One region of the Streptomyces sp. NPDC127098 genome, then DNA from elsewhere that is predicted to be linked to it. Evidence: riboswitches for the same ligand, from Rfam matches in the RefSeq annotation. Region 1 holds a riboswitch; the other holds the start of a gene.
The links. A riboswitch is a leader RNA that binds a small molecule or an ion and turns the genes downstream of it on or off. The one in region 1 is predicted to bind ZMP and ZTP.
Positions count from the first base shown of each region.

Region 2: linked by a shared signal. The riboswitch ahead of ACFWI8_RS19020 (bifunctional 5,10-methylenetetrahydrofolate dehydrogenase/5,10-methenyltetrahydrofolate cyclohydrolase) and the one ahead of ACFWI8_RS25865 (glycine hydroxymethyltransferase) in region 1 are both predicted to bind ZMP and ZTP.

Region 1 covers NZ_JBHXFJ010000048.1:42,582-53,736, forward strand. Annotated here, with positions in the region: gene ACFWI8_RS25850 (bifunctional serine/threonine-protein kinase/ABC transporter substrate-binding protein) at 1-1,801, opposite strand, end outside; gene ACFWI8_RS25855 (hypothetical protein) at 1,798-2,583, opposite strand; gene ACFWI8_RS25860 (endonuclease V) at 2,715-3,437, opposite strand; gene ACFWI8_RS25865 (glycine hydroxymethyltransferase) at 3,440-4,891, opposite strand; ZMP/ZTP riboswitch at 4,913-5,005, opposite strand; gene ACFWI8_RS25870 (dodecin) at 5,121-5,336, shown strand; gene ACFWI8_RS25875 (cytochrome P450) at 5,484-6,857, opposite strand; gene ACFWI8_RS25880 (ATP/GTP-binding protein) at 6,860-7,456, opposite strand; gene ACFWI8_RS25885 (DUF742 domain-containing protein) at 7,431-7,826, opposite strand; gene ACFWI8_RS25890 (roadblock/LC7 domain-containing protein) at 7,823-8,224, opposite strand; gene ACFWI8_RS25895 (ATP-binding protein) at 8,221-9,336, opposite strand; gene ACFWI8_RS25900 (carbohydrate kinase) at 9,710-10,606, opposite strand; gene ACFWI8_RS25905 (alpha/beta fold hydrolase) at 10,841-11,155, shown strand, end outside.
Region 2 covers NZ_JBHXFJ010000028.1:26,307-37,461, forward strand. Annotated here, with positions in the region: partial or broken gene ACFWI8_RS19005 (glycoside hydrolase family 48 protein) at 1-1,162, opposite strand, end outside; gene ACFWI8_RS19010 (glycoside hydrolase family 6 protein) at 1,881-3,272, shown strand; gene ACFWI8_RS19015 (peptidoglycan-binding protein) at 3,350-3,829, opposite strand; gene ACFWI8_RS19020 (bifunctional 5,10-methylenetetrahydrofolate dehydrogenase/5,10-methenyltetrahydrofolate cyclohydrolase) at 3,956-4,819, opposite strand; ZMP/ZTP riboswitch at 4,842-4,928, opposite strand; gene ACFWI8_RS19025 (polysaccharide lyase family 1 protein) at 4,938-5,969, opposite strand; gene ACFWI8_RS19030 (polysaccharide lyase family 1 protein) at 5,998-7,002, opposite strand; gene ACFWI8_RS19035 (polysaccharide lyase family 1 protein) at 7,014-8,021, opposite strand; gene ACFWI8_RS19040 (polysaccharide lyase family 1 protein) at 8,041-9,054, opposite strand; gene ACFWI8_RS19045 (2'-5' RNA ligase family protein) at 9,177-9,722, opposite strand; gene ACFWI8_RS19050 (SOS response-associated peptidase) at 9,812-10,639, shown strand; gene ACFWI8_RS19055 (sigma-70 family RNA polymerase sigma factor) at 10,904-11,155, shown strand, end outside.

The DNA.
Region 1 (11,155 bases):
CCTCGCCGGCGATCTCGAAGAAGGCGGGGCCGAGCGCCTCCTGGGTGGCCACCACCGCGCCCTCGTACCCCGCCTCGGCCAGTGCCCTGGCCAGCCGCCCGGCGCCGTCCGCGAAACCGCCGTACACGACGGCGTCCAGGCCGGCCGCCGTGAAACCCTCGGCTACCTCGGAGAAGTCACGGGTGCCGGCGGGCAGCACCCGGGGCGTGAGCTCGACCGCGCGCCGGTCCACGGCGTCGCCGACCGCCCGGGTGACCAGCCAGCTGTACTCGTCGGCCGTGCGGTCGTCGATCAGGCCGACCCGGCGGGCGCCGAGCACCGCGTCGAGCACCAGCGGGACCGCCCGCGCGGCCGTGGCCGTGTCGGGCCGGCCGAGCAGCAGCGTGTCGTCCTCGGCGCGCGCCCCGAAGCTGCCGGCCGACAGCGCGAGCAGCGGCACGCCGGCCGCGCCGTACGCCTCGGCGGCCGCCCGCGCGACGGCGTCACCGGTCGGCCCGACGACGGCGAGCACCGCCGGATCGTCGATCAGCGCCCGCGCCACCTCGGCGGCGCGCTCCGGGTCGCCGCCGTCGTCCAGGGCCCGCAGGCTCACCGTGAAGCTGAGGTCGCCCAGCTGGTTCAGCTCCTCGACGGCCATGGTGACGCCCCTCCGCTGCCCCTTGCCGTACTTGGCGTGCGGGCCACTGAGGTCGGCGTGCAGGCCGATCGTGTGGTGCCGCCGGCCCTCGGCCGACGCGGCGCCGCCGGAGCGCGACACCAGCAGCCTGGCGGCCAGCGCGCCGCCGAACAGCAGCAGGCCCCCGCTGCCGACGGCGGTCAGCAGCCGGCGGCGGGACGACGGTTCGGGCTCTGGCGGCGGGGGCGGCGCCGTGGCCCTGGGCGGCCTGACGGGTGGCGGCGGCTCGGGGTCGAGCCACTCGGTCTGCTCGGGTCCCGGGCTCGGCAGCCGGGCGTGGAAGCGGTGGTTGACGTCGGCCGCGACCGGCGCCGGCAGCCACGCCCCGGTGCGCCCGAGGCCGACCACCTCGCCCGGCCGCGCCAGCTCGGCGTACAGGTCGGCGGCCGTGGGCCGCAGCACCGGGTCCTTGGCCAGGCAGGCCTCGATCACCTCGAGCAGGCTGCGCGGCACGTCGGCCAGGTCGGCGGGTTCGTGCACCACCCGGTGCAGCAGCTCGCGACCGGTGCCCGTGCCGAAGGGGTGTCGCCCCGTGGCGGCGTGGACCAGCACGCAGCCGAGCGAGAAGACGTCCGTGGCGGGGCCCGGCCCGTCGGGGCCGCCACGGGCCTGCTCGGGCGACTGGTACCCGGGGGCGCCGCCGACCGTGCCGGTGCCGCCGAAGCCGGTGAGCCGGGGACCGTCGGGCAGCAGGTGCACATGGCCCGGGCGCACGTCCTGGTGGGCCAGGCCGGCCTGGTGGACGGCGTCGAGGGCCTCGGCGAGCAGGGCGCCGACGATCCGCACCGGCTCGCGCGGCAGCGGACCGTGCGCCGCGACGACCTCGGGCAGCGTGGGCCCTGGCACGTAGGGGTAGGCGGCCCACATGGTGCCGCCCGCGGTGTCGGCGGCCAGCACGCCGACCAGGCAGCGGGCCGACACGTGCCGCGCGGCGGCCACGTCCCGCTCGAACCTGGCCCGGAACTCCGGGTCCCTGGCGTGCTCCCTGCGGATCACCTTGAGGGCGCCCGGCGCCCCGCCGAGCGACCTGGCCAGGTAGACGACGCCCGTGCGCCCCTCGGCCAGCCGCCGCAGCAGCCGGTAGCCGCCGATCCGCCGGGGGTCGGAGAGTTCGAGGTCCCTCACCGCAGCTCGCTCTCCGCCCGGGACAGCATCAGCTCGATCGCGTCGTTGAGCAGGGTCCCCACGTCCTCCTCGTCGTAGCCGACCGTGCCCTTGACGGCGAGCGCCACGGTGACGGGCCCGAGCCTGGCCACGCCCCACAGGTAGGGGTGGGGGCCGCCGGGCCCCGGGCCGTGGTACTGGCCGCCCTCGTGGATCATGTCGTCCGCCGCGAGCTGGCCGCGCACCCCGTAGGGGGCGCCTTCGGAGCGCAGCCCGGTGACCGACTCGCCGGGCCTGAGCGTCTGTTCCGGGCAGCGCATACCCTCCTCGAGGGTGGCCGCCATCCGCTGGTCCGCCACCGTGGTGCTGCGGTGCACGGTGACCGAGGACATCACGCGTAACGGCTCGCCCTCGCCGCCAGGCGCCGGGTGCTCGCTGTACCGGGAGAGGCTGGCCAGCACCTCATCGGGCAGGGCCGCGCGGCGCCAGACGCACCCCTCGTCGAGGACGGCCCAGGTGGCCGGATCCGACTCGTACGGGTCCTGCGGCACGAAGCCGTCGCCGAGGTCGGTCGGGGTGGCGGCGACCGCCATGGCGAGGGCGAGGGCGGCCGCGGGGTCGGCCGGCGGTTCCGCGACCCTGGGCGAGGGCTCGCCGGACGCCTCGGCGGCGGGCGACGAGCCCGCGGTCGCCCCCTCGCCGTCGTCCGTGGGGCTGTCGCCCGCGTCCGCGGCGGTGCAGCCGAACAGCAGCACCGCCGTGGCCGCCGCCAGCGCGGCGCGCACCGGCCTGAGGTACCGCACCGTGACCTCCCGAGTCCGCTGAGTGGGGGATCACCCTAGCGTCCTCGTACGACAACCGGCAGTGGCCACCCGTCTGTTCGGGACGCCGCGGCCCGGGGCCGGCACTCGAAGGAGTGAGGAGCCGGGTCCGGCTAAGGCCGGCCCCCGCCGTCCCGCTCGCCGGCCGCCCGCAGGGCGTCGCGGCAGAGCCGGTCGGCCCGCCTGGTGGTCTCGGGGAGCCGGTAGCCACGGGTCAGGTGCAGGGTGTGGGCGCAGGCGTCGGCGATGTTGGTGCGGTGTCCAGGCGAGACGTAGACCGGTTTGACACCGTCCCTGGTGCGCAGCGCGCGACCGACCTCCTCGTCGCCGTCGAGCAGCGGCGCGGCGTCGCCGCGTCGTGGTCCCGGTGGGGGGTGGCGGAAGGTGAAGGGGTTCTTGGCGACGCCGATGGTCGGCAGCCCGGTGAGCACTCCCAGGTGGCTGGCGAGCCCGAGGCGGCGGGGGTGGGCGAGGCCGTAGCCGTCGCAGACCACCAGGTCGGGGACGTGGCGCAGCCTGCCGAGCGCGGCGAGCACGGCGGGCAGTTCGCGGAAGGCGAGCAGCCCGGGGACGTAGGGGAAGGCGACCCGGCCCACCGCCGTGGCGTGCCCGAGCTCGGCCAGGGTGGCCGCGTCGAGCGCCACGGCGGCGGCCGCGACGGTGTCCCGCGCGTCGTCGTAGGCGACGTCGACGCCGACCACGACGGTCCCGGGGGCCCCTGGCGCGGGGCCTGAGCCGTCCAGGACGACCCGTGGTCGGAGTCGCTCCTGGACGGCCCTGGCCTCGGCCTCGGTGGCCGGCGTGGTGTGCGGGTGGACGAGGCGGAGGGCGCTCACGCTCAGCTCAGGTCGATCCCGGGGTAGAGCGGGTGCTTGGCGAGCAGGTCGGCGGCGCGCTTGGCGACCTGCTCGGCGACGCCGTCCTCCAGGCGGTAGGCGGCCTTGGACGCCCCGCCGCTCTTGGTGGTGCCGGGGGTGGTGCGGGAGAGCACGGTGTCGATGAGCTCGGCGACCTCGTCCATGCCCGCGGTGTCGAGGCCGCGGGTGGTGAGGGCCGGGGTGCCGATCCGGATGCCGGAGGTGTACCAGGCGCCGTTGGGGTCACGGGGCACCGCGTTGCGGTTGGTGACGATGCCGGCGTCGAGCAGCGCGGCCTCGGCCTGCCGGCCGGTGAGGCCGTAGGAGGAGACGTCGATCAGGGCGAGGTGGTTGTCGGTGCCGCCGGTGACCAGCCGGGCGCCGCGGCGCATCAGGCCCTCGGCGAGGGCACGCGAGTTGTCCACGATGCGCTGGGCGTAGTCGCGGAAGGCGGGCTGCCTGGCCTCGGCGAGGGCCACGGCCTTGGCGGCCATGACGTGTGGCAGCGGGCCGCCGAGCACCATCGGGCAGCCGCGGTCGACCTGCTCGGCGAGCGAGTCGTCGCACAGCACCATGCCGCCGCGGGGGCCGCGCAGCGACTTGTGGGTGGTGGTGGTGACGATCTGGGCGTTCGGCACGGGGTCGAAGTCGCCGGTGAGGACCTTGCCCGCGACGAGGCCGGCGAAGTGGGCCATGTCGACCATCAGCGTCGCGCCGACCTCGTCGGCGATCTCGCGCATGATCCGGAAGTTGATCAGCCGCGGGTAGGCGGAGTAGCCGGCGATGAGGATCAGCGGCCGGAACTCGCGGGCGGCGGCGCGGACGGCGTCGTAGTCGACCAGGCCGGTCTCGGGGTCGGTGCCGTAGCTGCGCTGCTCGAACATCTTGCCGGAGATGTTGGGGCGGAAGCCGTGGGTGAGGTGGCCGCCGGCGTCCAGGGACATGCCGAGCATCCGCTGGCTGCCGAGGTCGCGGCGGAGCGTGGCCCAGTCCTCCTCGGTGAGGTCGTTGACCTGACGGGCGCCGGCCCGCTCCAGGGCCGGGCTCTCGACGCGCTGGGCGAGGACGGCCCAGAAGGCGACGAGGTTGGCGTCGATGCCCGAGTGCGGCTGGACGTAGGCGTGGCGGGCGCCGAAGAGCTCACGGGCGTGCTCGGCCGCGAGGGACTCCACGGTGTCGACATTGCGGCAGCCGGCGTAGAAGCGGCGGCCGACGGTGCCCTCGGCGTACTTGTCGCTCAGCCAGTTCCCCATGGCGAGGAGCACGGCGGGCGAGGCGTAGTTCTCACTGGCGATCAGCTTGAGGGACGCGCGCTGGTCCTCGATCTCGGCGCCGATGGCGTCGGCGATCCTGGGCTCGACGGAACGGACGACGTCGAGGCCGCTGCGGAAGGCGGTGGAGACGGTGGAGTCGGCTGCTGGCTCGTTGGTCATGGGGGCCTCCTTGACATGGGTCGCGACGGCCCAGGCGCACGGCTCCACATCGCACAGCTAGGGCCGCTTCCCGATGGTTGACCCCATCCCGACGCGCCAGTCACGGCCCGGTGCGAGGGTAGCACCGCTGGTCCCGGCCGTGTCGCGGGTGTCCGCCCGGTGGGGCAGGGTGGAGTCAGTGGGACGCGGGGCCCCGCGTCGCCACCCGCGTGATGCCCTGGAGGCCGGCATGAGCGAGCACATCTACCGGGTGACCGAGATCGTCGGTTCCTCGCCGGAGAGCGTGGACGCGGCGGTGCGGAACGGGATCGCCCGGGCCGCCAAGACGCTGCGCAACATCGACTGGTTCGAGGTGACACAGATCCGCGGCCACGTGGAGAACGGCGCGATCGGCCACTACCAGGTGGGGCTGAAGGTGGGCTTCCGGCTGGAGGACACGACCTGAGGGCGGGTGTGCCGGCGCCCGGCGGGACCCGGTGGAATGCCACGGCCTCCGGCCGACCGAGGTCGACCGGAGGCCGTGTTTCCGAGCGCTCGGCTCGACTTGTCGCACACTCGTCCGTCCCTCAGGACGGTGCGGACGGGCTACGGGTCAGCGCCACCGGGCCAGGAAGGAACTCCACCAGCCGCCCTTGGCACGGGCCGGCTCCGCCGCCGGCTGGGGCGCGGCCTTGGGCTGGCTGGGGTCGGGCGTCCTGGTGCGGAGACGAACCGGCGTGAAGCTGGCGGGGAGTTCGACGAGTCCACGCTGGAACGGGCTGGGCCGCCAGGTCAGGTTCTCGACCGGCACCGCGAGCTCGATGTCGGGCAGCAGGTTGAGCAACCGCTCGATCGCCCCGACGGCCATCAGGGTGGCGGGGTCCTTGGCCGGGCAGGCGTGCGGCCCGGCGGACCACGCGAGGTGGGCGCGCTTGCTGAGCATCTGCCGGGAGGCCGACAGCGAGGGATCGGTGTTCGCGGCCGCGAAGCTCACCGCGACCGGGTCGCCCGCCGCGAGCTTCATGCCGAACAGCTCGACGTCCTGCGTCGGGTAGTGCACGGCGTAGTTGGGGATCGGCGGGCTGTTCCACAGGACCTCGTCCACGGCGTCCTCGACCAGCAGCGCGCCGCCGTACTGGCCGCCGAAGAAGCGCTCGTCGGAGAGGACCACGAGGAGTCCGCTTCCGATCAGGTTGCGGACGGGATCGGCGCCCGCTCCCATCATGACGAAGAGCTGCTGCACCATCTCCTCGTCGGACAGTCCCGCGGCGTGCCGGGTCATCCAGGAGGCGACGTCGTCGCCGGGCTGGGCACGCTTGTGCGCGACCAGTTCGACGAGGCTGTCACCGACCTGCTTGCTCCCGGCCTCGGCGTCCTCACCGGACCACACCTTCGCCCAGCCCTCCGCGAGCCGGTCGCCGAGGTGGGGCGGGCAGCCGAAGATGTCATTGATCACCAGGAGCGCCACCAACTGCGCGTACTCGTCGATCAGGTCGACCGTGCCCCGGGTGCTGAACCGCTCGATCAGATAGGTGGAGATCCGCTCCACCTGGCGGCTCAGCCGGTGCGTGTCCACCTTGGCCATGCTGTCGCTGATCGCCTGACGCAGCCGCAGGTGTTCGGCGCCGTCGGAGAAGAGGGCGTTGGGCCGGTGGGCCATCATCGGGATCGCCGGACTGTCGTGCGGTATGCGGCCCTCGTTGAGGTCACGCCACCGTCGGGAGTCCTTGGAGAACAGATCGGGCGACTGGAGCACCTGAAGGGCGGCCGCGTAGTCGGTGACCAGGGTCACCGGCACGCCGGGCGCCATCTCCACGGGCGCGGCCGGTCCGTACTGGCGCAGGAACTCGTAGAACCGCTGCGGATCGGCCGCGAACTCGGGCCCGTGCAGGGGCACCCGCTCCACGGGCGCCGGCCCGCTGCCGTTCATGCCCTGATGTGCCGGGCAGCCGGGGGGCGGGTTCGTGAAACCAGAGGGGGAATCCATTCTTACTCCTGTCGGGTGTGGCTCTGCAGGTAGCGGACGAGAGCCACGAGTGCCTGGGCCGACGACTTCTCGTCGCGGGCGTCGCAGGTGACAACCGGGGTATCGGGGAGCAGGTCGAGCGCCTCCCTGAGCTCCGCCTCGGTGTGTGACGGGGAGCCGTCGAAGTGGTTGACCGCGATGGCGTACGAGATGCCGTACTTCTCGACCAGGTCCATGACGGCGAAGGAGTCCCTGAGACGCTCCGGATCCACCAGGATCAGGGCGCCGAGGGCACCGCGGGTCATGTCTTCCCAGACCTGAACGAAGCGCTGCTGTCCCGGCGTTCCGAACAGATAGAGGACAAGTCGGTCGCTGAGGGTCAGCCGCCCGAAGTCCATCGCGACGGTGGTCGTGGTCTTGCCCCGCACACCCTTCAGATCGTCTATCTCCGCGCCGGCCTGCGTCATCGTCTCCTCGGTGCGCAGCGGCGGAATCTCGGAGAGCGTGCCGATAAAGGTCGTCTTGCCGACGGCGAAGTGACCGACCACCAGGATCTTCGCCGCGATCTGCACCTTCTCGGCCAGGTGGACGCCCTCAGCCGAACCGTGCCTGGAGTCCATCCAGAACCTCCTGAAGAACCTGAATGTCGGCGAGTTGGGCCGGCGGAATGGGAGCCCGGGTGATGACGAAGCCGCGATCCGCCAGGTCGACCAACAGCACCTTGACGATGCCGATGGGCAGCCCGAGGTGCCCCGCGATCTCGGCGACCGAGAGATATCCGCCGTCGCACAACTCGACGACGTCGCGCATCTCCGGGTCGAGCTGCACCCTGTGGTGCTCGCTGTCGGACGCCGCCGTGACGAGAGTGACCAGGTCGAATCGATTGCCGTCGTCGAAGCCGCGGCCGTTGATGATGACGTACGGTCGCACTAATTCCGAGGTCTCGACTTCGACGGCCTCTTCGTGTTCCGGATCCTGGGGTGTGGTCATGCCTGAATACCGGTGTTCTCACGGGGCGGGGTGGTCAGCACCTTGCCGAGCTGCCCGACGAGCTGCTGCATACGGAACGTGATGTCCGCCATGTCCACCTGGGGCGAGGCCGAGACGGCGAGGTAGGCGCCCTCGCCGGCGGAGATGAGGAAGACCCAGCCTCCGTCGAACTCGACCACGGTCTGGCGCCACTGCATCCGGGCGTCGCCGCTGAAGCCGGCCACCGTGCGGCTGAGGGACTGCATGCCGCTCATGGCCGCGGCGATGGTGTCGGCCTCGTCCTTGTTCACCTCGCTGGAGCGGGCCATCAGCAGACCGTCGGCCGAGACGAGGATGGCGTGGCGTGCCCCCGGCACCTCCAGGGCGCTCTCCAGCATCCACGACAGTTCGGTGTTCACTGAACCTCAAATCCTTCCCTGCTCGGATCGGCCTTGCGACCGGACTGGGTGCCACGCTGGAAGGCGCCCATGATGGACGCGGTCTCCTCGCTCGAGCGGGCGGGAGCGGTCTCGGACTCGCCTCGGGACTGCGGCACGATGGCCATCTGCCCGCGCCGGCGACGCTTGGGCAGGCCACCGGAGGTGGTCGCCTGCGCGGGGCGCGGCTGCTCGCTGGCCGCCGTCTCGGGCACGGCAGGGGTGGGTTCGGGCATGCTGGTCAGCAGCTCCTGAGGCAGAAGGACCACCGCCCGTACGCCGCCGTACGGGGACGCCGAGTCGACTGAGACGGTGAATCCGTAGCGGGCGGCGAGCACGCCGATGACCGCGAAGCCGAACTGAGGCGGGTTTCCGAGCTCGGTCACGCCGACCGGGTGCTCGCCCGACAGCAGCCGGGCGGCCCGGCTCTTCTCCTCCTCGTTCATGCCCACACCGGCGTCGTCGATGATGACGCACACGCCCTTGGGCACGGTGCGGATGTTGATGTCGATCGTGGTCTCGGGCGCCGAGTAGCTGGTGGCGTTGTCCAGGAGTTCGGCGAGGACCAGCGCGACGGGCTCGACCGCGCGGCTGACGACGGCGAAGCTGGTCTGCGAGCGGATCTCCACGCGGGTGTAGTGGCGGACCCGGCCCTTGGCGCTGCGCGCCACGTCGTAGAGCGACGCGACGGCGCGCTGCCGACCGAGCCAGCCGTCGCAGAGCACGGCCACGGACTGTGCCCGACGGCCGAACTGCGAGTTCATGTGGTCGATGTCGAGCAGGTCCTGGAGGATCTGCTGGTCACCGTATTTCTCCTGCGCCCTGGAAAGCGCCAACTGCTGTTCGTTGGCGAGACCCTGGAGCGTCCGCATGGCGGACTTGAGCGCGGTTTTCGTCGAGTCCTCGGCGCGAACCCTCGCCTCTTCGACAGCCTCCGCGAGAGTGTTTTCGAGTTCCGCGTGCCGGGCCGCCAGTTCTTCCTTTTCCGCGCGGAGTTTGGCGGCCGACTTACGGCCTCGATAGATTACGGCTGCAGCAAGGGGAGTGCCAGCAATCAGACCCCAGAGCGCCGGATCCTGCATGTATTGCGTCATGAGATTCTCTTTTAGCTAGACCGCCAGGTACTAAGACAAGAGGGTGCCCTGATGTTGAACCCGATATCCCCCGACGCGGATTCACCCCGCCAACCGACCTGGCACGGTGACGAGGCCCTCTCAGCCCGCGGGTCGGCGCGCTATGCCCACACATCGGCATAATGCTCATCGGGTGACCCTCTTATGACTTGGCTGATTTTCCGACGGCCGTATGTCTTACGCGCCCTCAGCTCGCTTGGCAAGCGCCGCGATCGTATCATCTGAGCGACTGTCGGGTTCGGTCCCCATGACTTCCCCTCAGGCCCCGACGGGGGTCTCAACCTCGCTAACGTTTCCTAATTGTTAACCCCATCTCATCTCCCCCACAGGGGACTCACAACGCCCCCAGTTCTTCCCGCGTGGGCGGGTCGGCCCCGATCCTGGTGCAGGTGATCGCGGCGGCCGTGGCGCAACGCCGCAACACGGTCGAGAGTTCGTCGGGCGCGACGGGTGGGGCACCGCGTTCGGCGATCGAGTCGAGCAGCGCCGCCTGGAACGTGTCGCCGGCGCCGATCGTGTCCACCACCGTGACGGCCGGCGCGGCCACCCCGACCTCGTGCCCCGACGTGACCGCCAACGCGCCGCGCGCACCCAGCGTGACCACCACCAGGCGCGGGCCCGCCGCGAGCAGCGTGCGGGCGGCGTCAGCCGGCTCGGTGCCGGGGAAGAGCCAGGCCAGGTCCTCGTCGCTGGCCTTGAGCACGTCGACCGAGGCCGCCAGCCGACGCGCCGCCTCCAGGTAGGCGCCCCGGTCCGGCTGCACCGCCGGCCGCACGTTGAGGTCGGCCGCCACCGTCGTCCCGGCCGCCCGCCGTTGCCGGCAGAGTTCGAGCACCCGGGAGGCGCCCGGCTCGATCACCACGGCCAGCGATCCCGTGTGCAGCACCGCGGTGTCCTCGGGGACCGGCAGTTCGCGCGGGTCCCAGGAGGCGAGGAAGTCGTAGCGGGCCGCGCCGTCCACGCCGAGGTAGGCGAGCGCCACAATGGTGCGGTCGGTGTCGGCCGGCACCCGGCGCACCGTCAGGCCCGTCTCCGCCAGGTGCGCGCGCACCAGCTCACCCGGCGGGTCCTCGCCCCAGGACGTCAACAGGGTGGTGGGCCGCCCGAGCCGGCGCAGGCCGACCGCCACGTTGGCCGGGCTGCCGCCCGGCGCCGCGTGCACGTCCCGGGCGCCGGTCTTCCACAGGAGATCGACCAGGGCCTCCCCCACCACGGTCACTCGAGCTGTCACTGACCTCACCTCTCCGTAGGGGACACGCGCCGACCGCCACATCCTGGACGGACAACCGTCGTACGGCAAGATCGGATTGTCGATCCTCCCAGCTCGGAAGGTCACCGAACGGGCACATGACCACCCCATCCGGGCATCGCCTCCCGAGGTCTCCCCCGCCGCGCCGGCTGCGCGCGGGCCCCGTGACGTCCCATACTGGCCACCGCGGATCCCCTCCGGACCCAGGAGCCAGCCATGGAGATCGGTGCCACCACCGCGGCCGACGGCGTGCGGATCGCCACCCGCACCTGGCTGCCCGAGGACGGCCGGCGCCCCCGCGCCTGGGTGCAGTTGGTGCACGGCGCCGCCGAACACGCCGGCCGCTACGACCGGTTCGCGCGGCTGCTGACCGAGCACGGCTACGCGGTCGTCGCCTCGGACAACCGCGGCCACGGCGGAACGGCCCGGCACACCGGCGGACTCGGGGTGGCCGGCGCCTCGGGCTGGCGGGCGGTCGTCGCGGACCTGCACGCGGTGAGCGAGGCCGCGCGCGACCGGGTGCCGGGCATA
Region 2 (11,155 bases), on a different contig from region 1:
TGCCCGACGGCGGGGTGGCGTAGTGGCCCTCCCAACTGTTCGTCGCGCCACCGGCGATGGCCCCCTCCGCGGACTGCAGCCACCGGTAGAACTCCACCTGCCGGTCCAGGCTCGCCGCCCAGTCCGAGGCCCCGGTCGCCGAGTTGGGCCGCAGGGCCGGGTCCTCACTCAGCGCGTAGGCCGCCATGGGGTTCTGGTAGCCGAAGTGCGCGAAGCTGGAGCCGATCCGCCAGGACCAGCCGGCCGAGGTGTCGAGCGCGCCGCCCCACGCGTAGTACCAGGACAGCAGCCGGTGCGAGCTGTTCTTGCCGCTCCCCGCCGGGCACGACGAGGCACCCACACAGTTCCCGACCTGCTTGAAGTACTTGTCGTACTGCGCGTACCGCAGATAGTCGCCCATCCGGGAGGCGCGCTCCACGGTGTCGGCCACCTGGGCCGCGTTGCCCTGTTCCGAAGCCCACTGGTTGGCCCAGTAGGCGGCCTGCACGGCGCGGGCGTCGGCGTCGGGGGCGTTGGTGTAGCGCCACTGGCGGGCGTAGGAGCTGTCCCCGGTGAACAGGTCGAGGTAGCCGTTGTCACCGCCGTAGGAGAAGTCCTCGCACGAGGGGTGCGGGACGGTCTCCCAGGTGGACTCCTGCGCACCTCGCTGGAAGGTGTTGATGAACGTCGGGTCGCCGCTGTTCCCGCCGCAGACGTCGCCGTAGCCGTAGACGTCGTCCACGTCCTGGATCCAGTGCATCCCGTAGATGTCACTCGTCCCGTACGTCGACCGCAGCTCGGCCGCCAACGGGTCGGAGCCCACCCGGACACCGGGGTCGAGGGGCGCCGGGTAGTCGGCCGGGTTGGTCGACTCGGGCGCGTACGTGGCCGGTGACGAGGCGTTGTAGAAGCTGGTCGTCGGCTGTTCGCTGCTGTCCGGGATCATGTACTCCTCCATCAGATCCCAGGCATCGTTGAAGGGGCCCCAGTCGCCGGTCACCTGACCGTACTGGGCCTCCAGCCAGATCAGGTAGGAGTAGGCCTCGGACGTGGTCTCGTGCCCGTGGTCCGGCGCCTCGACGATCAGCGTCTCCACCGAGTGGTACGGAATCCCCTCGTCGGAGAAGTACCCGTTCGCCGGATCCTTGATCTTCTCGTAGAGCTCCAGGAACTCCTGCTCGAACTGGAGCAGCCGAGGCTCGTCCGCGCTGGCGCCGCCGGCGGTGGCCGTCAGGCCCAGGGGCATGGACAGGGCGAGGGCGCCGGTCAACCACAGTCGTTGCCTGGCCCTGCGCGCTCGCTTTCTGGCTCTTGTGGGGGTGGTGCTCGCTGATCCACGTGGGATCCGCATCGCGCCTCCTCGCGGCTCGTGGGGGGTGAGGAGCTGCGCGCGCGCCGTGGGGTGGCGCACACACGGAAAGTGCCCTCAGAGGACGCCAGTGGGAGCGCTCCCAAGAATTAAGGCATTGATTACAGGCGTCAACCCCCTTGACGAAACTCCTTGTTTCAGGGCAGGTCAGCGGTCAATTCTCGAACGCCCCCTTGGCGGGAAGGGGGCGAATGGCCTACGGTCCCTTCAACCAGTGGGAGCGGTCCCAAGCTGTCAGGCGCCGAGGACGGCGCGCCGGACGAACCGGAGTCGCTCCGAATGCACCCCCACATCCCCCACACGAACCCCCACACCCCCCACCACCATCCGGATGCCCACGGCGGTCCTGTCCGCCGACCGCCGGCGTGCTCGCGCCCACCGCGCCGCGTCGCCCTGCCCGGATCCGGGCGCGGCGACTGCGATGACCGGCATCCGTGACGTCACGCCGTTCCGTCGCGCGGCGCCCCCCGCCGCGTCCGGCGGCATCGACGCACCGCGAAACAACCAGCGAACAACTGGAGGAAGAGCAGCGATGAGCCGCACAGAACACCCCCCACACCGGCGACGCGCACGCCGCTCGGCGTTCGCGGCCGGCGCCCTGGCCGGCGCTTTCGCCATCACGCTCAGCACGCTCGGCATGGCCTCGGCGAACGACGACCCCGGGACCCTGGCGCGCGTGGACAACCCGTACGTCGGGGCCGACGTGTACGTGAACCCGGAGTGGTCGGCCCGCGCCGCCGCCGAGCCGGGCGGTTCGGCGATCGCGAACGAGCCCACCGGCGTCTGGCTGGACCGGATCGCCGCCATCGAGGGCGTCAACGGCGGCATGGGCCTGCGTGACCACCTCGACGAGGCCGTGGAGCAGGCCGGCGGTTCGCCGCTGGTGTTCCAGGTCGTGATCTACAACCTGCCGGGTCGCGACTGTTCGGCGCTCGCCTCCAACGGCGAGCTGGGCGCGACGGAGATCGACCGCTACAAGACCGAGTACATCGACGTCATCGCCGACATCCTGCGGGAGTACGAGAACGAGGCGAACCTGCGGGTCTCCGCGGTGATCGAGATCGACTCGCTGCCGAACCTCGTCACCAACGTCAGCCCGCGCCCGACGGCCACGCCGCAGTGCGACACGATGAAGGCCAACGGCAACTACGTCGAGGGCGTCTCGTACGCGCTGTCGGAGCTGGGCTCGGTCGGCAACGTCTACAACTACATCGACGCCGGCCACTACGGCTGGATCGGCTGGGACGACAACTTCGGCGCCTCGGCGGACCTCTTCCACCAGACCGCCACGCACGGCGAGGCGACGGTCGACGACGTGCACGGCTTCATCGTCAACACCGCCAACTACGGGCCGACGACCGAGCCGCACTACTCGATCAACGACTCGATCAACGGCACGTCCGTGCGGCAGTCGACCTGGGTGGACTGGAACCGCTACGTCGACAACCAGTCCTTCGCGCAGGGCTTCCGCCAGGAGTTGGTGAGCACCGGCTTCAACTCCAACATCGGGATGCTGATCGACACCTCCCGTAACGGCTGGGGCGGTTCCGACCGGCCCGCCGGGCCCGGCCCGCGCACCGACGTGAACGCCTACGTCGAGGGCAGCCGTGTCGACGGCCGGATCCACGCCGGCAACTGGTGCAACCAGGCCGGCGCCGGCCTCGGCGAGCGCCCGACCGCCGCCCCCGCCTCCGGCATCGACGCCTACGTCTGGATCAAGCCCCCGGGCGAGTCCGACGGCGCCAGCCGGGAGATCCCCAACGACGAGGGCAAGGGCTTCGACCGGATGTGCGACCCGACCTACCAGGGCAACCCGCGCAACAACAACAACCCCTCGGGCGCCCTCCCGGACGCCCCGCTCTCCGGCCACTGGTTCTCCGCGCAGTTCCAGGAGCTCCTGGACAACGCCTACCCGCCCCTGTGAGCCGGTAGGAACACCGATCCACCCCTGAAACGAGGGGCCGGGGCACCCAGCCCCGGCCCCTCGCTCCGCGCTGTGGGTCAGTGCCACATGCGCAGGTAGGGCCAGGACTCGGGGCCCGGCCAGCCGTCGACCCCCACGGTGCCGCTGCCGAAGGTGGTGTTCACCCACCGCTGGAGCGCCCGCATGGCGTCCTGCGAGTTGGACCCGAAGATGCCGTCGATGGTGCCGGGGTTCATGTCCGAGCGCCCGAGGTCCAGGCTGGCCCGCCGAAGCGAGCACTGCGCCTCGATGCCCGACGACGTGACGCCGGAAGCGGAGGGGACGGCGGTCATGCCGCTGTAGTAGCCGTAGTACCAGCGCCCGTTCTCGAACTCGGCGTTGGAGCACGAGTAGACCGCGGCGCCGACCTCCCCCGCCGCGGCCGCCCCGGACGCCGGCAGCGCCAGCGTGCCGGCCAGCGCGAGCGCGGTGGCCGCGAGGACGACGCGCTCGCGCGTCGCCGTGCGCGGCGGCCGAGGGGCGGGGGATGGGGTGGCACCCGCTGTGCGTCGGTTCATGACTACCTCCACGCCGTGTGGTCTCCGTCTCCGGTTCCGAGAGCCAAATCTGGCGGCGGGGGCTTTCATCGCGCTTTCATGCCGCGACCTGCGCCGGGGCGAGCGGCGCCCGTGGCTCGTCCCCGCTCATGGCGCCAGGCCACGTTGCGCGGTCGCCGCGTCCACGGTCTGGGACAGCAGGACGGCGATCGTCATCGGCCCGACGCCGCCCGGGACGGGGGTGATCAGGCGCGCCCGGCTCATCGCGCCCTCCGCGTCGATGTCGCCGACGTTCCCCGCGTTGTACCCCGCGTCCACCACGACCGCGCCCGGTTTGATGTCCTGGCCGCGGACGAGCCTTGGGCGGCCGACCGCCGCGACCAGGACGTCGGCCTCCCGCACCACCGAGGGCAGGTCCTCCGTGCGGGAGTGGCAGTACGTCACCGTGGCGTCGCGGGCCAGCAGCAGCATGCCGACCGGGCGGCCGAGGATGGCGCTGCGGCCGACGACGACCGCCCGCTTCCCGGCGAGGTCGACGTCGTACTCGTCGAGCAGCCGCATGATGCCGCCCGGTGTGCACGAGACGAAGCCCGGCAGGCCGAAGCTCATCGCGGCGAAGGAGTGCGTCGTGACGCCGTCGACGTCCTTCTCCGGCGCGATGGCCTCGAACGCGGCCCGCTCGTCGATGCCGGGCCCTGCCGGGTGCTGGAGCAGGATGCCGTGCACGTCGGGGTCCCGCGAAAGACCCTCGATGGTCTCGACGAGCTGGGCCGTGGTGGTCGTGGCCGGCAGCGGGACGTGCCGCGAGGTGATGCCGACCTTGGCGCACCGGGCGCGCTTCATCCGGACGTAGGTGACGGAGGCCGGGTCCTCGCCGACCAGCACGGTGGCCAGGCAGGGCGCGACGCCCGTGCGCCGGGTGAGCGCGGCGGCCCGGTCGGCCGTCTCACCCAGCACCCGCCTGGCCAACGCCGTGCCGTCCATCAGTTCCGCGGTGTGTACATGGGGCATGCCGAGCTCCCGAGCATCGTGACGACAACGCCCAGGCGCACGGCATCAACCCGTTCCGGGGGCCGCTCCCCGGTGGTGCTCCACCTCAGCGCCAGTCACGGCCCACCGTCACTGTAGTTCAGATGCCGATCCGACCGGTCCCGGCGCCGTTCGTCACGATGGTTCTGACGTCCGCCGCGTCGTCCAGCGGGTAGGAGTAGTACGTCGCCGGGTTCTGGACCGAGCCGCCGACGACCGGTTCGCCGGCCTCCTCGCCGACGAAGACGTTGTTCCGCTCCACGATCCGGCCGTCGGGTCCCGAGTAGCTGTTGGTCATGGGCTCCTCGACGTCCTCGAAGTAGTTGCCCTCGATCCAGCAGCCGGAGTCCGCCTGGCAGGCCGGGCCGGTGTCGGAGTTGCGGTGGTAGTAGTTGTTGTAGATGTGCACCGGCTCGCCGAAGCGGACGCGCGGGTTGCGCTGCGGCGTCCGGTCGTACCAGTTGTGGTGGTAGGTGACCTTCAACCGCCCGGTGTCCTGGGCCGCGTTGTCGTCGTCGTGGCCGAGCAGCATGTTCTTGGTGTGGTCGTGGGTGTGGTTCCAGGAGACGGTGAGGTAGCTGGCGCCGCGCTTGATGTCGATCAGTCCGTCGTAGCCCTGGGCGAGGTCGTTGTGGTCGATCCAGATGTGGTGCGAGAACATCTGGACGTTGATCGAGTCGTCGCTGGCGTCCCGGAAGTTCAGGTTCCGGATGATGATGTTGTGCACCGCGTTCGCGGGCGGCGAGGTGACGGAGTCGTCCGCCGGCAGGCCGATGTTGAAGCCGCCGCCGGTGATGCCCGAGTCGGCGCCGAGGCCGATGACGGTCTTGTCTGAGCTGATGTCGTACATCCCGTCGGGCAGCGTGATCATGCCGTTCACCTGCACGATCCGCGGTCCGTCGGCGCGGATCTCGGCGATCAGGTCGGCCGCCGTCGACACGGTGACCGTCGGCCCGCCGGCGCCGCCGGTGGTGCCGTTCTGACCCCAGGCGTTGACGGACGCGAAGCCGGTCGGAGCCGCCTCGGCCGCCACGCCGGAGGCCACCTGCCGGCCGGAGGGGTCGGTCGCCGGCGTGGCCCCGGAGAGGGCAAGCGTGGCGACGGCCGCCGCCGCGAGCACGTTCAGTCTCATCGTGAGCCTCATCGTGAACCTCCGCCGCTCAGATCCGGCCGACGCCCACGCCGGCCGGCACGGCGGACGGCAGGGTGCGCGGGTCGTCGGGCGTGTAGGAGTAGTAGGTGCGCGGCTCGACCACGGTCCCCAGGGTCTGGGGCGTGCCCGAGTTCACGTACACGTTGTCGCGCTCGACGACCCGTCCCGGGCCGCTCTCGTCGTAGCCGGAGTAGACGGGGTGGGGGACGTTCTCGAAGTAGTTGGCCTCCACCAGCACGCCGGCGTCCTCGGTCGAGGCCACGCCGTAGAGCGCGTTGTTCCGGTAGTAGTTGTTGTAGACGTGGACGGGCTCGGCGAACCGCACCCGTGGGTGCCGCTGTTCGGTGCCGTCGAAGAAGTTGTGGTGGTACGTGACGCGCAGCCTGCCGCGGTCGGCGGTGTAGCTGTCGGAGTGCCCGACCAGGCAGGTCTTGCTGTGGCTGTGGAAGTGGTTCCAGGAGACGGTGACGTAGTCGGACTGCCGTTTGATGTCGAGCAGGCCGTCGTAGCCGTCGGAGAAGTCGCAGTGGTCGATCCACACGTGGTGGGCCGAGTTGGTGACGCTGACCGAGTCGTCCGAGGCGCCGGTGAAGCGGAGGTTGCGGATGACGACGTTGTTGCCGGGGCGGGTGGTGGAGCCGAGCTGGAGCCCGCCGCCGGTGATCTCCGCCGTCGAACCGACGCCGATGATCGACTTGTTGGCGACCACGGTCACCATGTCGTCCACCTGGACGCGACCGGACACCAGGATCACGTAGGGCGTGTTGGCGCCGGCGACGCTCGCCAGGTCCGTGCCGTTGGTCACCGTGACGGTGGGTCCCGCGACGCCGCCGGTGGTGCCGTTCTGGCCGAGGGCGTTGACCGAGGCGAAGCCGTCGGCCGTCGAGGCGAACGTCCGCGGTGCGGCGTGTGCCGTACCCGTCGTGACGTTGGCGGTGGCGAGGGCGGCGGCGGTCGCGGCCGTGCCGGCGAGCAGCCCGCGCCGGCTGATCGGGGAACGGTGGTCCTTCATCTCGCCGCCCCTCAGATCTTCCCGGTGCCCACGCCGGCCGGGACCGTGCCGGGCAGCGTCGACGGGTTGTCCGGGGTGTACGCGTAGTAGGTGCGGGGCTCCACGACCGTGCCCAGGGTCTGGGGCGTGCCGCTGCCCGCGTACACGTTGTCGCGCTCGACGACCCGTCCCGGGCCGCTCTCGTCGTAGCCGGAGTAGACGGGGTGGGGGACGTTCTCGAAGTAGTTGGCCTCCACCAGCACCCCCGCGTTCTCCGTCGAGGCCACGCCGTAGAGCGTGTTGTTCCGGAAGTAGTTGTTGTAGACGTGGACCGGCTCGGCGAACCGCACCCGCGGGTGGCGCTGCCGGCTGCCGTCGAAGTAGTTGTGGTGGAACGTCACCCGCAGCTTGCCGGTGTCCTGGCTGGCGTTCCCGTCGGAGTGGCCGATGAGGATCGACTTGTCGAAGCCGTCGAAGTGGTTCCAGGACACGGTGATGTAGTCGGCGGCCCGGACGATGTCGATGGCGCCGTCGAGTCCTTCGGCGAAGTAGCAGTGGTCGATCCAGATGTGGTGCGAGTCCTGCTGGACGCTGATCGCGTCGTCCTCGGCGCCGACGAAGCGGAGGTTGCGGATGATCACGTTCTGCCGGCGGTACATGTCCAGGCCGCCGCCGGCGATGGTGGCGTTCGCCCCCAGGCCGACGACGGTCTTGTTGGACCGCAGCGCCTGCTTGCTGGTGATGTTGATGGTGCCCTGCACCTGGATCGTGTAGGGCTCGTTGCGGTCGCAGTAGTCGAGGAAGGTGTCGGCGTCGCTGACCGTCACCACCGGCGCCCCGGCGCCGCCGGTGGTGCCGTTCTGGCCGAGGGCGTTGACGGAGGCGAAGCCGTCGGGCGTCGACGCGAACGCCCGCTGTGCGGCGTGTGCCGTGCCGGTCGTCGCGGCCCCGGTGGCCAGGGCGGCGGCGGTCGCGGCCGCGCCGGCCAGCAGCCCGCGCCGGCTGATCGAGGGACGGCGTGCGAAGTCCTGCGTGCTCATGGCGGTTCTCCTCGGCTCGTCAGATCTTCCCGACGCCGGCCCCGGCGGGGACGACGGTGGGCACGGTGGAGGCGGGGTCTGCGGTGTAGGCGTAGGACTGGCTCGGGGCGGTGACGGTGCCGCGCGTCTCGATCTCGTGGTTGCAGTCCACGAGGATGTTGTCGCGCTGGACGAGGCGCCCGAGATCGCCGCTGAAGTCCACCCGGGCCGGGTTGTTGACGCTGAAGAAGTAGTTGCCCTCCAGCGTCACGCCGGCGTTCATCGTCGAGGCCACGCCGTAACTGCTGTCGCGGTAGTAGTTGTTGTAGACGTGCACCTCGCCGAAGCGGACCCGCGGATTGCGCTGGTCGGAGGCGTCGAAGTAGTTGTGGTGGTACGTCACCCGCAGCCGGCCGGTGTCCTGCGCGGCGTTCTCGTCGTCGTGCCCGACGAGGGACGTCTTGTCGTGGTCGTGAAAGCGGTTCCAGGAGACGGTGACGTAGTCCGAACCGCGCTTGATGTCCACCGCGCCGTCGTCGCCGTTCGAGAAGTCGTTGTGGTCGATCCAGACGTGGTGCGAGAACATCTGCACGTTGATCAGGTCGTCGGTGGCGCCGTCGAACGCGATGTTGCGGATGATCACGTTGTGCACCGCGTCGGCGGGCGGCGAGGTGGTGTCGTCGTCCACCGGCAGGCCGATGTTCAGCCCGCCGCCGGTCAGCCGTGCCGTGCTGCCCAGGCCGACGACGGTCTTGTCCGAGGCCACGTCGTGCATGCCGTCGCTGTCCCCGGTCGGCAGCGTGATCACGCCGCTGACCTGCACGACCAGCGGCTCGGGACGGGCGATGTAGTCCAGGAACTGCGCCGTGGTGGTGGCCGTCACGGTGGCCCCGCCCGCGCCGCCGGTCGTGCCGTCCTGTCCCAGCGCGTCGACGGAGGCGAACCCGTCGGCGCCGGCGAGCGCGCCGGGGGCGGCGCCGGCGGTGGGGGGCAGGAGCGCGGCCACGGCCGCGAAGAGGATGGTTCCGAGGGATAACTTCGTTGGAATGCGCACAGGTTGTTCCCTTCCGTGGGGGTGAAGGGGCGACTCCGCGGCGCCGGAAGGTGGTCCCACACCTTCGGGGCGCAAGCGCTTTCTAGAGCGTGCCGACAAGGTAAGCGCTTGCCGCGCCCATGTCAACGAGGTGCGGGCAGGGGGAACCGGGCCCGCCGGCGCCAACGATCCCCGTCACTTCCCCAGAGCTCGACCGCGCGGACGCTGGCGCTGAGCGGCAGCCGCCCGCCCAGCGCGGCCTCCGCCTCCTGGTACACGTCCTCCGGCTGACCGTGCGCGACGGTCAGATGCGGCACGACCTCCGCGAACACGCCACCGTACGGCGGCAGTTCCGGCCACCGCGCCACGACGGCCTCGGTCAGCGCCCGCACCGGGCCAGCCGGCTCCGGCGCGAGATACAACACGTCGGGGAACCGTCCGAACCCCTCGAACCGGACGGTGAACCGCCGGTGCGCGGCGAACAGTTCTCGAAGCTCCCCGAGCACTCCGTCATCGATCCTCGCCACGTCCAGGAACGGCACGAGCACCGTCACATGTGCCGGCACCCCGGCCGCCGCCGACCGGTCGAACCGCCGCCGCCACCCCCCGACCACCGGCTCGGCCGCCTCCACCACGACCAACAGGGCCGTCTCACCGACCCGGTACCGTCCCGCGGTGTCGCTCGACATGGCCCCGAGGATCCCAGGCGCGCCACCGGCCCTGCCACCCCACGCCTCCGAACACGGGAACGGAGAGGCAGCGACTACCCTGGGGTCGCATGTGTGGACGGTACGCGGCCAGCCGGCGACCCGAGGATCTGGTGGGCCTGTTCGACGTGAAGCTGTGGGACGCGGAGCAGACGCTTCCCGCTGACTGGAACGTGGCGCCCACCAAGGAGGTGTACGCCGTGCTCGACCGGCCCATGCGGGACGCGGGGCCCGAGCCGGTGCGGCAGCTGCGGACGCTGCGGTGGGGGCTCGTGCCGTCGTGGGCCAAGTCGCCCGAGAAGGCGGCGATGATGATCAACGCCCGGATGGAGACCGTCCACGAGAAGGCGTCCTACCGGCGCCCCTTCGCCTCCCGCCGCTGCCTGATCCCCGCCGACGGCTACTACGAGTGGGTGACCGGGGGCGAGGAGCGGAAGGAAGAGGAGAAGGGGAAGCGGAAGCGGCCCCGCAAGCAGCCGTACTTCGTGACGCCCCTGGACGGTTCCGTGATGGCACTGGCCGGTCTCTACGAGTTCTGGCGGGACGCGACGCTGCCCGACGACCACCCGCGGGCCTGGTGGGTCACCTGCACGGTGCTGACCACCGAGGCCGAGACCGCGCCGCTGCCCGAGCCGGCGGGCGTCGGGGCGGGAAGCGTGGCGCCCCGGGCCCTGGCCGACATCCACCCGCGGATGCCGGTCGCGCTGCCGCCTGAGCGCTGGGACGCCTGGCTCGACCCGGCGCGGACCGAGCCGGAGGCGATACGGCCGCTGCTCGAGGACCTGCCGACCGGCCGGTTCCGGGCCTATCCGGTGCCGACCGAGGTCAGCAACGTCAGGAACAACGGTCCAGAGCTCGTGCGGGAGCTGCCGGCCCCCGAGGAGGAGACCCTCTTCTAGGCCGAGCCGGGGAATGCGGCGGGGGCGCGTGGCGTTGTGGCAGACGTCATGACGTCCGAGAGGGAGAGGGAGACCAGCTCCATGGGTTCCATCGCCTGCCCGCCCCGCGCCGAAAGCACGCTCGTCCAGCGGGCCGCGGAGGTCGACTGGGCGACGCTCCGGCTGGCCGCCGAGCGGTCGTCCCGACCGGCGAAGCCCGCCCCCGGTCGTCTATCCTCCGAAGCGGGTGGGTCCGCCCCCGGGCTCATCGTTTTCGCGGAGGAGGTGGGTCCGGTCACCGGCACGGACGACGGCGCGCACGAGGAGTCCCACGAGGAGACCGAGTCCGAGCGCAACGCACGCTTCGAGCGGGACGCCCTCGGCTACCTCGACCAGATGTACTCGGCCGCGCTGCGCATGACGCGCAACCCGGCCGACGCCGAGGACCTGGTCCAGGAGACCTACGCCAAGGCGTACGGCTCGTTCCACCAGTTCCGCCAGGGCACCAACCTCAAGGCGTGGATGTACCGCATCCTC